Regions from separate parts of the Rhodococcus sp. BP-349 genome, predicted to be linked through region 2. Evidence: riboswitches for the same ligand, from Rfam matches in the RefSeq annotation. Region 2 holds a riboswitch; the other holds the start of a gene.

Evidence for each region. Region 2 has a riboswitch for cyclic di-AMP ahead of HQ325_RS18740 (C40 family peptidase). Riboswitches for the same ligand answer to the same signal wherever they lie in the genome.
Region 1: it holds a riboswitch for cyclic di-AMP, as region 2 does, so the genes downstream of both, HQ325_RS05910 (transglycosylase family protein) here and HQ325_RS18740 (C40 family peptidase) in region 2, are expected to answer to the same signal.

The regions. Positions count from the first base shown of each region.
Region 1 is NZ_JABUDR010000001.1:1,250,648-1,257,774, reverse strand. Features, by position in the region: gene HQ325_RS05940 (MFS transporter) at 1-220, shown strand, start outside; gene HQ325_RS05935 (DUF2771 domain-containing protein) at 217-735, shown strand; gene HQ325_RS05930 (cold-shock protein) at 746-1,165, opposite strand; gene HQ325_RS05925 (hypothetical protein) at 1,352-1,570, shown strand; gene HQ325_RS05920 (YccF domain-containing protein) at 1,598-1,996, shown strand; gene HQ325_RS05915 (glycosyltransferase 87 family protein) at 2,086-3,372, shown strand; cyclic di-AMP (ydaO/yuaA leader) riboswitch at 3,538-3,744, shown strand; gene HQ325_RS05910 (transglycosylase family protein) at 3,753-4,340, shown strand; gene HQ325_RS05905 (hypothetical protein) at 4,399-4,590, opposite strand; gene HQ325_RS05900 (helicase-associated domain-containing protein) at 4,663-6,948, shown strand; gene HQ325_RS05895 (DNA repair helicase XPB) at 7,070-7,127, shown strand, end outside.
Region 2 is NZ_JABUDR010000003.1:500,138-507,264, reverse strand. Features, by position in the region: gene HQ325_RS18760 (long-chain fatty acid--CoA ligase) at 1-1,154, shown strand, start outside; gene HQ325_RS18755 (glycosyltransferase family 4 protein) at 1,142-2,266, opposite strand; gene HQ325_RS18750 (hypothetical protein) at 2,293-3,624, opposite strand; gene HQ325_RS18745 (C40 family peptidase) at 3,594-4,595, opposite strand; gene HQ325_RS18740 (C40 family peptidase) at 4,886-5,455, opposite strand; cyclic di-AMP (ydaO/yuaA leader) riboswitch at 5,472-5,637, opposite strand; gene HQ325_RS18735 (hypothetical protein) at 5,751-6,041, opposite strand; gene HQ325_RS18730 (DEDD exonuclease domain-containing protein) at 6,217-7,127, shown strand, end outside.

The sequences.
Region 1 (7,127 bases), on a different contig from region 2:
GCTGGGTTTCACCGTGGTGTCGGTGATCCTTACGATCGGCCTGGTGCAGACATTCGTGACCCACCGGGGCGGCTCGCTGCTTCCCGGCTTCGGCGGCAAGAGACCGGTACGAGCGGACCAGGAGGTGGCGGGCAGCGAACTGCGTCACGCCACCGGCCGAATCCCCCGAGTGGATCAGGACGCGGGCCGCGCACCCGCGGGCGAGGACGCTCCCCGATGACGACACGCACGATCCTGTACGGACTGTCCGCACTGGTCGCCGTCGTCGGCGTCGTCTTCGTGCTGGTGGTCGGCAAGGCGATCCTGGACGCCCCCGAGGAGACCCCGCGGGTGTCCGCGTACGCCGACGGCCGGTACGAGGAGGTCGAACCGTTCCGGTACTGCCCGGTGCAGGAACCACTCTGCGACTACGAGGGCACGACCGCGACGATGCCGGTTCGCGAGGGCCATCCGCTGCAGTTGTCCCTGCCGGGCGCCATCTCGGAGAACCCGTGGGGCTTCGCCAGCGTCTACGGAGACCCGGACTCCGGCGACGTGGTGGAAGCAGACGAGTACTTCGCCCCCGGGACGCGGAACACGCTCACCGTGCCGCCGGTGAACGAGGACGGACTCGTGCTCATCGGCGTCGAGGTGCGCCTGCCGTCCGGTGTGATCGACGTCGACACCGACCAGGAGGAGATCGTCAGCCACGCCATCTGGTCGATCGCCACCACGGACGCGGACGACGCCGAATAGCCGGGTCGGGTCAGCTGTCCAGTTCGCGGGCGACGGCCCGAACCACCTCGGAGATCTTCTGGGCGGTCTTGCGGTCGGGGTACTTGCCCTTGCGCAGCTCGGGCTGCACGGTCGCCTCGAGAAGCGTGATCATGTCCTCGACCATGCCGTGCAGCTCGTCGGGCGTGTGCTTGCGCGTGGTCGGCTGGTCGCGGCGCGCGGCGGCACCCGACTGACGCAGCGAGGGAGCAGGGTCGAGAACTGTCAGCGACAGGGCCTGGGGTCCGCGGCGTCCGGCGGCCATGCCGAACTCGACGCGCTGGCCGGCCTTCAGACCCTCGACTCCCTGCGGGAGCGCGGACGACCGGACGTACACGTCCTCACCCTCGTCCTGCGAGAGGAAGCCGAAACCCTTGTCGACGTCGTACCACTTCACCTTGCCGGTCGGCACCGATCTCACCCATTCGTTCGTTGATCGCGTCACATGAATAATCGCGCCCGTGGCCACCGCCCATGACGGGCCTGGTCGCTCGGGACGCGATGAGTCGATGGTACTCCGCTGCGGGAGTCACGAGCACCTCGATATCGACCGCGCCGGACAGATGCCCGCCCCGACACCGGGCTAGGGTGCTCTCTCGTGACCGACTCATCCCGTACCGGAACCCCGGCGCTCCTGGTCGCCGCCCTCGTCTGCTTCGGGCTGGGACTGCTGGCGATCGTCGTCATGTTCGTGACGTTGCTCGTCTGGGACGATCCGCCCGGGCTGTGGATCTACCTCTCCGCGATGCTGTGCCCGCTCGGGTTCCTGCTCGGCCTCGTCCACGCTCTGCGTTCGGGGCGCCGAGCACGGCGCTGACACGGCGGAACCGGGCATACTGATCGCATGCGCCTGCTGCTCAACGTCATCTGGTTGATCTTCGGCGGTCTGTGGCTGGCCCTCGGCTATTTCGTGGCCGGCATCCTGTGCTGCATCCTCGTCGTCACCATCCCGTTCGGCATCGCGGCCTTCCGCATCGGGGTGTACGCCCTGTGGCCCTTCGGCCGGACCGTGGTGGACAAACCGACCGCGGGCGTCGCGTCGGTGATCGGCAACGTGATCTGGATCGTCGTCGCAGGCATCTGGCTCACCATCGGACACATCGTCACCGCCGTCGCCATGGCGATCACCATCATCGGAATACCGCTGGCGCTGGCGAACCTCAAGCTGATTCCGGTCTCGCTCATGCCGTTGGGCAAGGACATCGTCGACTCGGACGCGCCGTTCGTGGCCACTCGGTACTGACCGCGGGATCCGCACTCAACAGAACGAACGGTTCCTTCTCGGCGTGGCCCGAGGGGTGAGAGTCCCCGAATCGGTCTAACATCCTGTGCGTGTTACTGAAGAAATCCGAAGACCGCACCTTCGGATCACACAAGATCTTCGTCGCGCTCACCGTGATCGGTGCCGCCGTGGCGCTCGTCGCGCACGATCGGCTCATCCCGTTCGATGCCCCCAAGTTCGGCTTGTTCCGCTTCGGCATCGACGCACTCGTCTACCGCGCGGGCGGGGCGACGGTGCTCGACTCGTCCCCGTTGTACGCCCACGATCTGGTCGGTGAACTGCCCTTCACGTATCCCCCGTTCGCCGCGCTGGTGTTCGCGCCGCTCGGGCTGATGTCCGCCGCGACGACCAACATCGTCTTCTGGCTCGGCAACATCGCGTTGCTCTACCTGATCATCCGATCCTGCTGGATGTATCTCGGCTTCCACGACGATCGCAGCCTCCGCGTCGTCAGTGCCGCGCTGACCATCGTCTTCACCTGGCTCGAACCGGTGCGCATGACCATCTGGCTCGGCCAGATCAACCTCGTGCTGCTGGCGCTGGTGTTGTGGGACCTCTCACGTCCCGAGGGCAGCCGACTCCGGGGCATCGGCGTCGGCATCGCCACCGGCATCAAGATGACCCCCGGACTGTTCCTGGTCCACCTCGCCCTGACGCGGCAGTGGCGGGCACTGATCGTCGGCGTCGTCACCGCTGCCGCGACGGTGCTGCTGGGCTTCGTCGTGCTCTTCTCGGACGCGGTCACGTATTGGTTCGGCGCCATCTCCGACTCGTCCCGGATCGGCGACATCTCGTCCGGAGCCAACCAGTCGCTGCGAGCGTCGATCCCGCGGTGGCTCGGGATGACCGAGGCCCCGACGCTGCTCTGGATCGTCGTCGCCGGGGCGGTCTGCGTCGCCGGACTCGTGGTGGGCGCCGCGGCGCACCGCCGCGGACTGCCCCTTCTCGGCCTCATCGTCGTCGGCCTGACCGCGCCCCTCGTGTCCCCGTTCTCCTGGGGCCACCACTGGGTCTGGCTCCTGCCGTTGGCGATCGTCTGCATGGACGTCGCACTGCGCGCCTCGAACCCGCTCGCCTGGCTGCTGCCCCTCGTCGCGAGCCTGCCGCAGATCGCCTGGTTCTGGGTGGCGCCCGGCGACGTCTACGCCATCGGCACCTTCATGCTCCCGCCGTCCAACCGACTCGAAGGCGTGGCGTTGCAGACCGTCTACCCGACGACGGGCGTTCTCGTGCTCGTCGTGGTGGCTGTGATGCTGCGGACATGTGACGTCGGACACATAACGAAGCGGTCACGAACGGGTGACGAGACGGTGGTCAGCACGTCTTCGCCGTCCTAGCTGCGACGACCTGTTCCCACACCTCACAACGCGGCGCGACGCGCGCACCAGGGGAAGTTATCGAACAGTGACATGGACACCCGTTTCGTAATACTGTCCATCTCGGCCGGAAGTTCGGCCGACGTCCGGCCCGCCGCGCCAAACCTCGTCCCGCGGGTACCGGACATCCCTCACAGACATGATCAGGGACGAGGGCGGGGGACCCACACGTCCTTCGTAGATATCCGGCCGACTCTCGCGGCGCCCTACCGGGCACCGAGGGGTCGACCTAGGGGTGAAGCCTCTCCGCTCCAGCCAGGAGCGCACCGAGGCCGGGCTACCTCTCAGCCCGAATCCGACAGCTGACCTCGCAGGCGCGTGTGGAGAGGATTTCTACCCTTATGAGCGGACGTCATCGCAAGCCGAGCACCACGGGCAAGACCGTCGCCAAGGTCGCCGTCACCGGCGCACTGGTCGGCACCGCAGGTCTCGCATTCGGCGGCACGGCCAATGCAGCTCCCGACTCCGATTGGGACCGTCTCTCGCAGTGCGAGGCCGGCGGCAACTGGGGCATCAACACCGGCAACGGTTTCCAGGGCGGCCTGCAGTTCTCGCCGAGCACCTGGACCGGCCACGGCGGCGGAGAGTTCGCGGCCACCGCGAACCAGGCCAGCCGTGAAGAGCAGATCGTCGTCGCCGAGCGCGTGCTCGAGTCGCAGGGCTGGGGCGCCTGGCCGTCCTGCTCCTCGCAGCTCGGACTGAGCAGCGGCGCGACGCAGCGCGACGCCCCGGCGGCCACGGCTCCGTCGGCACCGGCACTTCCCGATCTGACGAGCATCCCGTCGACCGAGCAGGCCGTGCAGGGACTGACGCAGATCGTCGAGAACTTCACCAACGATCCCGCGATCCTGGGCTTCGTCCAGGCCGCGACCGCGGATCCGCAGGTGGCGAGCTTCATCGCAGCGAACCAGGACCTCCTGCCCCGCTGACCCGCACCACGAGAAAGGCCCCCACCGGATGGTGGGGGCCTTTCTCGTGTCTCTCAGGTCAGCGATTGATGACCGTGTGCGGGTGCGCGTACGGCAGCGAGTCCACCGGCAACGGAAACTCCGTCTCCTCGCCGAACGGGGACAGGTTTCCGGCACGCGCCGACGTCAGTTCGGTGACGGGATGATCGTCGTCGTCTGCGCTGTGGGGCCAGCCCGGGTCGACATATCGCTTCTTCTCTGAGTTCGCCATGGTTCATTCCACCATCCGGAGTAGCGCCTCTGCCAGTCCAGGTCCCCGGACCGGTCTCTACGCTTGACCTCGATGACCGACAACGAGGGCGCGCCGGCGGACACACTCACCGAGTGGTTGTCCGCGCGCAGCGACGACGAACTGGCCGAACTGCTGCGGCTCCGCCCCGACCTGACGATCCCGCCACCGCCCACGCTGGAGGTCCTGGCAGGCCGTTCCGAACAGCGGGCCTCGGTCCTTCGCGCCGCCGAGGATCTGGACACCACCTGTCTGACGGTCGTGGAGCTGCTCGCGCACGAGGGCGCCGACACCACCCCGGTCGCCCGCGCGCGTCTCGACGAGGTCATCGGCCGCCGGGCGACGAAGAAGTCCGTCGACGCGGCACTCGCGGTCCTGCGGGCGCGGGCGCTGGCGCGCGGAACGACGACACTGACCCTGGTCGCGGCCGCACGCGATGCCGTGCCGTGGCGGGTCGGGCGGTTCTTCGACGTCGACGCCTCGCTCACCGCCGAGGTGGTCGGGACGAAGCTCGCGGAGATCGACGATCGCAGCCGTGAGCTGCTGACGACGCTGACGCGCTCGTCCTCGATCGGCCGGACGCGCGACGCCGCACCGGGTACACCCGCCGACAGACCCGTCCAGCGTCTGCTCGCCGCCGGGCTGCTGACCTGGCTCGACGACAACACGGTCGAACTGCCGCCCCAGGTATCACAGGTGCTGCGCGGCGAGCCCGTCACCGATCCGGTGTCGCTGGCTCCGCCCGCGGCGGCGACCACCGCCGTCGGGGTCGCGGACGTCGACGCGGCCGCAGCCGGGGAGGCCCTCGAGCTGCTGCGGCACTGCGAGGACATCGTCGACTCGCTCTCCCGCACACCGGCACCGGCACTCAAGGCGGGCGGACTCGGCGTCCGTGAGATCCGGCGCATCGCGAAGACGGCCGATCTCGACGAGGCGCGGGTCGGACTGCTGGTCGAGGTGTTGGCGGGCGCCGGGCTCATCGCGGTGGGGCTGCCGGATCCAGGGCCGCTCACCGACATCGACGACATGTGGACACCCACCCCCGCGGTCGACGCCTGGGTCACCGCCTCGCCGGCGCAGCGCTGGGCCACTCTGGCCGGTGCCTGGCTCGACCTTCCGCGGGTGCCCTGGCTGATCGGCATGCGCGACGCCAACGACAAGCCCATCGCCGCACTGTCCGACGAGGCCCGCTCCGTCGCCGCGCCGCGCGACCGACGAGTCGTGCTGGGCGTTCTCGCCGATCTCGCCTCGGGGAAGGCCCTCGCCACCGAGGACGTCGTGCGGGTGGCCACGTGGCGACGGCCGCGCCTCGCCGCTCGCCTGGGCATCGGCCCGGTCTCCCGGTATCTGGCCGAGGCCGGCGCTCTCGGGGTCGTCGGCCGCGGAGCGCTGTCCACGCCCGGACGCGCTCTGATCGGCGACCCCTCCTCCGCCGCGGCGGCGATGCACCGCGTCCTGCCCGAGCCCATCGACCACGTTCTGGTCCAGGCGGACCTGACGGTCGTCGCACCCGGGCCGCTGACTCCCGAGCTCGCGCAGCGGATGGCGACGGTCGCGGACGTCGAGTCGGCGGGTGCCGCGACGATGTACCGCATCGACGAACGGACACTGCGCCGCGCTCTGGACGGCGGTACCACCGCCGCGGAACTCCACGCTCTCTTCGCCACCCACTCGCGGACGCCCGTCCCCCAGTCGCTGACCTACCTCATCGACGACGTCGCCCGACGCCACGGACGCCTGCGCGCCGGGGTGGCGTCGTCCTTCGTCCGCTGCGAGGACCCCGCTCTGCTCGCGGAGGTGCTCTCCTCCCCCGCCGCCGAGGCCCTGGCCTTGCGGGCACTGGCTCCCACCGTCGCGATCTCGCAGGCGCCACTGGCCGACGTGCTCGCCGGCCTGCGAGCCGCCGGGTTCGCTCCCGCGGGCGAGGACTCCTCCGGCACCATCGTGGACGTCCGCGATCGCGGTGCCCGCGTCGTCCCCCGTCGCGGTCGCTCGCCCTACCGCACGCCCGCCGTCCCCACCGACGAGCAGCTGGGGCGACTGGTCTCGGAGATGCGGGCCGGCACCCGAGCCGGAGACGTGCGCCGGACCGAACGGGAACGCGTGCGGTCCGACGGCACCCGCGCGTCCGGGGCCGCGACGATCGCGCTGCTCCAGCGCGCGGCCCTGTCCCGGTCACCGATCAGCATCGGCTACGTCGACGCCGCCGGGGTCTCGAGCAACCGCGTCGTCGAACCGGTGACCGTCGGCGGCGGCCAGCTCGACGCGTGGGACCCCGACGCCGGTGTCATGCGTCACTTCACGTTGCACCGCATCACGTCGGTGGCCCTGCTCGCCTGAACGACCGCGGTCCCACCTGGCGGTCGCCGGTGCCCCGGCACAGGGCACGTGTCCCCGGTGCAAGGCACAATGGACTGGTTGCGCCCCGGTTCGTCCATGCGGGGCGCGTGAAGGAGAGACCGTGACCGACGGACCGTTGATCGTCCAGTCCGACAAGACCCTGCTGCTCGAGGTCGACC
Region 2 (7,127 bases):
CCATCGGTCGCATGCTCACCGAGGGACGCACCACCCTGATGTTCCTGCCGATGGCCCACGTGCTGGCACGTGCGGTGTCCATCGCTGCCTTCGACCAGGGCGCGACACTCGGGCACACCCACGACATCCCGCACCTCGTCGACAACTTCGGCTCGTTCCGACCGCACTTCATCCTCAGCGTCCCACGCGTGTTCGAGAAGGTGTACAACACCGCGCGTCAGAAGGCTCACGGCGACGGCAAGGGCAAGATCTTCGACGCGGCCGCCGACACCGCCGTCGCCTACAGCGCGGCGCGGGACACCGGTGGCCCGTCGATCGTGCTGCGCGTCAAGCACGCTCTGTTCGACCGTCTGGTCTACGGCAAGCTCCGCGCAGCGCTCGGTGGGCAGTGCGAACTCGCCATCTCGGGCGGCGCGCCGCTGGGTGAGCGCCTCGCACACTTCTACCGCGGCATCGGCGTGACCATCTACGAGGGCTACGGCCTGACCGAGACCACCGCCGCGGCAGCAGTGAACACGCCCGACGAACAGCGCATCGGCACCGTCGGAAAGCCGTTGCCGGGCAACGCCGTCCGCATCGCCGACGACGGCGAGATCCTGCTCAAGGGCGGCGTGGTCTTCGAGGGCTACTGGAAGAACGACGACGCCACCGACGAGGCTCTGACCGACGGGTGGTTCCACACCGGCGACCTCGGCGCCGTGGACGAGGACGGCTTCATCGCCATCACCGGCCGCAAGAAGGAGATCATCGTGACGGCGGGCGGCAAGAACGTCTCCCCCGCCGGTCTCGAGGACTCGCTGCGGGCCAGCGCGCTCATCGGCCAGGCCATGGTCGTCGGTGACCAGAAGCCGTTCATCGGCGCGCTCATCACCATCGACCCCGACGCCTTCCCCGGCTGGAAGCAGCGCAACGGCAAGGACGAGGGCGCGACCGTCGCCGACTTGACGAAGGATCCCGACCTCGTCGCGGAGATCGACGCCGCCGTGGCCGAGGCCAACAAGACCGTCTCGCACGCGGAGTCCATCAAGAAGTACCGGATCCTGCCGGCCGACTTCACCGAGGAGGGCGGCGAGTTGACCCCGACGATGAAGCTCAAGCGCGCCGTGGTCCAGAAGTCCTACGCGAGCGACATCGAGGCCATCTACAGCAAGTGAGCCAGTCGGGCGGCGAGGTCGTCCCATCGCCACTCGGTGGAGACGAACTCGCGTCCCGCGGCCCCCATCGCTGCGGCGCGGTCACGATCGGACAGCACGTCCACGACGGCGCGCCGGACGTCGTCGACCGAGGTGCCGTCGACGGTGGTGCCCGTGACGCCCTCGACGACGGTCTCCGGCGCTCCACCCGACCGACCCGCGACCACCGGCACGCCCGACGCGGACGCCTCGAGGAACACGATGCCGAGGCCTTCGACGTCCAGACCGGCACCGCGGGTGCGACACGGCATGGCGAACACGTCGGCGAGAGTGTGGTGTGCCGCCAGTTCCTCGGCCGGCACCGACCCCGTGAACACGACGTGATCCGCCACCCCGCACGATTGCGCCAGAGCTCGCAGGGTGTCGCCGTACGGACCGCCGCCGACGACGACCAACACGGCCCCGTCGATCTCCGCGCGAATTCCCGGTAGCGCGCGGATCAGCATGTCCTGCCCCTTGCGCGGGACCAACCGCGACAGGCACAGGACGGTCGGCCGATCCCCCAGGCCGTAGCGCGCGCGCAGCGTCTCCCGTGCCGACGCGTCGGGCGCGAACACCGTCGAGTCGACTCCCGGCGGCACGTGTTCGAGGGCCGCGTCCGCCCCGAAGGCCGCGGCGAACCGGCCGCGCGTGTAGCGGCTGACGAACGTGACGACGTCCGTCGTCGAGCCGATACGCCCGAGCACCTGCCGCGCTGCGGGGAGCATCGACCAGCCCACCTCGTGACCGTGGGTGGAGGCCACGACGCGCTCGGCTCCGGCACGGCGCAGGTGCGGCCCGAGTACGGCGAGCGGAGCAGCGGCCCCGAACCACACCGTGTCGCACTGTCGGTCGGACACCAGCCCGGCCGCCCGCCGGGCGACGGCGGGTGTCGGAAGCATCAACGTCGTGGGGTGCCGCACCACCTCGAAGGGTTGCTCCGCGTCGAAGCGCACGTGGGAGTCGCCACGCCACCGCGGTGCGTAGACCACCAGCTCGTCCGCGGGCAACAGCTGGGCGAAGGTGTGCAGATACGACTGGATGCCGCCGCGCCGCGGAGGAAAGTCATTGGTCACCAGCAGCGTTCGACGCATGGGACCACCGTAGACGGATGTCGCGATCAGCTCTGCCCGGCGGCCTGTTCGGCCACCCACTGCCCCCACTGCGCGAGAAAGTCGACGGTGCCGAAGCCCAGCGTGGCCGAGAAGACCGAGTCGGTCACGGTGGGATCGGTCGGTCCGGCCGCGAAACGGTCGTACAGCTGCCGGAGCACCGGCTCCCCGAACCGGTCGGCGACGAACGAGGCCACCGACCAGGCGGACTCGTAGGCGATCGATCCGCGACTGCCACCCGCGGCGAAATCCGAGTCCTCCGGGAGGACCCTGGGCGGTCCCGCCGCGCGGACCACGGCCGCGAGGGTGGGTGCGATCTCCTCGAAGGACAGCCCCGAGCCTCGATAGCCCGAGTAGTCGGCGAAACCCTCGAGCATCCACAGGGGCGCGTCCTCCCCGGTGACCGCGCGCATGGCCACGTGGGTCAGCTCGTGGCGCAACACGGTGCGGCGGGTCGAGTCGGTGAGCCTGTCCGGCGCAGTCGGACCGAAGACGATGCGCTGGCCGGTGACCAGGCCCCCGCGGACGGGATCCGCGATCGTCGAGGCGGCGACGTCGGTGGACGTGAAACCGTCTGCTGCACTGATGAACTCGGCATCGGAACCGGTGACCGTCAGCACGGCGCGGCGCGACCATCCGAGCCCGGCGAACTCGGTCACGGCCGCCACCGCGGAGGGCAGCTCCGCGGCGAGGTCGTCGATGAACGCGCGCTGCGCCTCGTGCCCCACGACGAGCGACGTGGTCGACCCGGTGGCGACTCGCTCCGTGACCACCGGCCCGAAGTCCCACGGGCCACGCCACGTGGTGCGCCCGTACTGCGGCAGGTCTGCATCGGACACCAGACGCCACGTGTCGCCGCGACGAGCGACGACGAGTGCGATGTCGCGACTCGTGGAACCGATGTCGGCGTCGGCCCAGGCGTAGCGGAGCGCGACGTTCGGCGCCCACACCTCGGTGGCCGCGAGTGCGTCCGCCCGGTCGACCGGCACCGGCGTCTCCGGACCCGGAGTGATCTCGTACCCGAAGTCGGACAGCGGCAGACCGCGCAGCGCCTGCGCGCGGGCGATCTCTCGATCGGCGAATCCCGGGTCCGCGCCGGAGTCGATCACCTCGCGCAGCGCGGCCTCGTCGTCGGAGCGGAGTGCGGCCGTCCAGGAGTCGAGCAGGGCCGTGACACCGACGGTGCGCGCGTCCAGGGCAACTCCACTGTCAGGCGGGGTCGTCGTGGGCGTCTCCGCGACAGGTGCCGACGGCGAACACGCCACCAGCAGGGAGAGAACCAGGCCCAGCGCCGCCAGGGCGCGGACCGTCAGTAGCGGCGAGCGCCGTAGAAGGGCCACGATGCCATCGACTCGACACGGACGGGGACACCGAAGGTCGATGCATGGACCACGTTGCCGTTGCCGGCGTACAGACCGACGTGCGATGCGTCGGGATAGAACAGCACCACGTCGCCGGGCTGGAGGTTCGCCTTGTCGACGGGGGTGCCGCCGGCGGCCTGCGCCTGGCTCGACCGCGGGAGAGTCTTGCCGATCTGCTTGTAGGCCCACACCACGAGCCCCGAGCAGTCGTACCCGTCCGGGCCGGTCGCACCCCACACGTACGGCTTGCCGATCTGCGTGAACGCGGCCGACAGCGCTCCGGCCTGAGATCCCGGCGGGAGGGCGCCGAGAATGGCGGCGGGGTCGAATCCCGGCGGGAACGCGGCGCCGGCCAGTCCCTGCTTCTCCGTGTCGGACAGCGAACCGAACGCGGCCACGACATCGGCGATCTCGCTCTGCAGGCGGCTCTGCTTGCCCTGCAGGTCGTCGCTGACCGCCTTGGCCTGCTCGGTGGCCACGCGGGCCGCGTCGGCGGACTGCTGTGACGCCGCCTCGGCTGCCGCTGCCGCGTCGCTGGCCTCGCGGAAGGTGCCGACGGTGGCGGCCGCGTCCGTGGAGATGATGTCCAGAGCGGACATCTGATCGAGCAACTGCTGCGGGGAATCACTCACCATGACCGCGAAGAGTCGGTTCGTCCGGGCGCCCTGATAGTTGGCTCGGGCGATCTTGTCGACGGCGGGCCGCACCGTGTCGATCTGCGCGGAGGCCGCGTCGAGGGCGGCGCGGTCGGCGTCGTGGCGTGCATCCGCCTCCTGCTGGGCGGCGAGCTTCGCGTCGAGCTCGATCTGGGCGTTGTGCATCGCCTCGGTGGTCTGCTCGGACTCGCGGGAGAGGTCGGTGAGCTTCGTGACCGCGTCGGAGGCGGATGTGCCGGGAATTGGGTCGGCGCCGGCGGGACCGGCGGGGAGCACGGCGATCGCCGCTGTCATCGCACTCGCGATCACCAGTCCACGCAATCTCGTACGAGACGTGGGACGAACGCGGGGGTGGACCGATGACGGCACGATGAACGGTTCTCCGATCTGGACGAGTCCGGGTCGCTCGGCAGCGGGGATGATGGCCGAGGACGTCACGGAAAGATTACGACGCGAACGATGATTCTGTCCACGAAGCCCGAGAACCCGTCGAGAACGGCGGATTCACCGACTGACGCCGCACGAAACCGACCGTGCGATCGGTTGCGTGCGGCGTCAGGGTGTCGAGCGTGGGTGTCGCTGCGTCAGGCGTAGCGACGCGCGCCGTCGAAGGGCATCGACGACAACGGAGCGATCTTGACGGGCTGGCTCTCCGTGGACGCGTGGACGACGTTGCCGTTGCCCACGTACATGCCGGAGTGCGAGCCGCCGTAGAAGGACACGACGTCGCCGGGCTTCAGATCCGCCTGCGAGACGGCCACGCCGGCAGCGGCCTGGTCGTAACTCGTGCGGGGAAGCTCGATACCGGCCTGCTGGTAGGCCCACTTCATCAGACCGGAGCAGTCGAACGCGCTGGGGCCTGCGGCTCCGTAGACGTACGGTGCGCCGACCTTGCTCTCGGCTGCCTGCACGGCGACCTGCGCTGCGCTGGACTGCGGTGCGGCCGGGCCGGGAAGCGCGGGGACCTGCGGCATGGGGGGAAGCTGGCTGAGGATCTGGTCCGGGACCTCGAAGGTGCCGATACCGGGGATCTCCACCGGCGCCGCGAAGGCGGGAGCGGCGGGGATGGCGACAGCGCCTGCGGTGAGCGCGCCGGCGACGAGAACGTTGCGGACTGGCCGCGAGGCACTGCTGGGTTTGCGGTGTTTCGCCACGAAAAGATGTGCTCCGTTTCTTCCTGATATCCGCCGACCGAGTTAGCTGACGGGTTCGGGCTGGGAAGATCAGCCCTACCCGACGAGCCGCTGGTGCGACTGCGACGGGATTCACCCCGGTGTAACGGTGGGTTCCCGGTACGACCACCCGGAAGAGGTGGCCGATTAGGCGGTGACCTTGCAGCGCAGTCCCTGGTGGCTCTGCTCGACTCCGCAATGTCTCGGAAAGATTACGAAACGGCATCCAAGATGTCGAGCCAAGCCGACTCGTGTCGCGAAACGATCACGGTCCGACTCACCCCGCGGCGTGCTCGGGCCCCGCGGCGGGTCGGTCGTGGCCGGCCTCCTGCGATGACGGGACTCCCCTGCCGACCAACCGCAACCGTGGCACCAATCCGCTCTCCGCCAGAACGGCCATCGCCTCCTGTTCGTCCTGCTCGAGACGCATTCTTCGCGTGGCGAAGGGAGTGTCTCGCGGGCCGCCGGCCGACGCGGCGGGCATGCCCGGCACCCCCAGCAACACCGAGACGACACAGTCCGAACACGCGTCTCCACGCACGGTGCACTCGCCGCAATCGACAATCATGTGATCTCCGTCTCATTATGGTTCACGGTCTCTCGCCGTGATGTTCAGCCCGGATCACACCCGATCCGACGCTCGATCACGCCTCGGAAACGGACGCTAACGACGTGCACCGACACGGCGCGCTCGTCGTGGACGGCGCGGGTTCCTGTCGGTGGGACCACCTACGGTGACGCACGTGACTGATGGGGCGACTGTGGTGTCGGGGCATGCACGCGGTGTGCAGCTCGCATTCGACGAACTGGACCAGTCGTTGCGGGACACGACCTTCGTGGTGGTGGACCTCGAGACCACCGGAGGCCGACCGGGCGAGGACGCGATCACCGAGATCGGTGCCGTCAAGGTTCGCGGCGGGAGGGTGATCGGTGAGATGGCGACACTCGTGGACCCGGGCCGGTCCATTCCTCCTGCCATCGTCCATTTGACGGGCATCACCAGCGCGATGCTTCTCGACGCCCCTCGCATCGAGCGGGTCCTGCCCACCTTCGTCGAGTTCGCCCGCGGCAGCGTGCTGGTGGCACACAACGCCCGCTTCGACACCGCGTTCCTCCGCGCAGCGGCGACGCGGATGGATCTGGCCTGGCCGTCGTTCCGAGTGCTGTGCACCGTCACGCTCGCCCGTCGGGTGCTCACCCGGGACGAGGCGCCCTCGGTCAAGCTGTCCTCGCTCGCCACCCTCTTCCAGGTGTCCACCAGGCCCACCCACCGGGCTCTCGACGACGCACGGGCCACGGTCGACGTGCTGCACGGGCTGATCGAACGGGTGGGCAACCAGGGCGTCCACAGCTATGCGGAACTGGTCGACTACCTGCCGACGGTGTCCTCGGCGCACCGCGCCAAACGCACGCTCGCGACGGGCCTTCCGCACGCCCCCGGTGTCTATCTCTTCCGCGGACCGTCCGACGAGGTGCTCTACGTCGGCACCTCACGGAACCTCCACCGCCGTGTACGGAACTACTTCACGGGATCCGAGACCCGCGGACGAATGAAGGAGATGGTCGCCCTCGCCACTCGGGTCGACCACGTCGAGTGCAGCCATGCCATCGAGGCGGGCGTGCGCGAACTGAGGCTCATCAGTGCGCACACGCC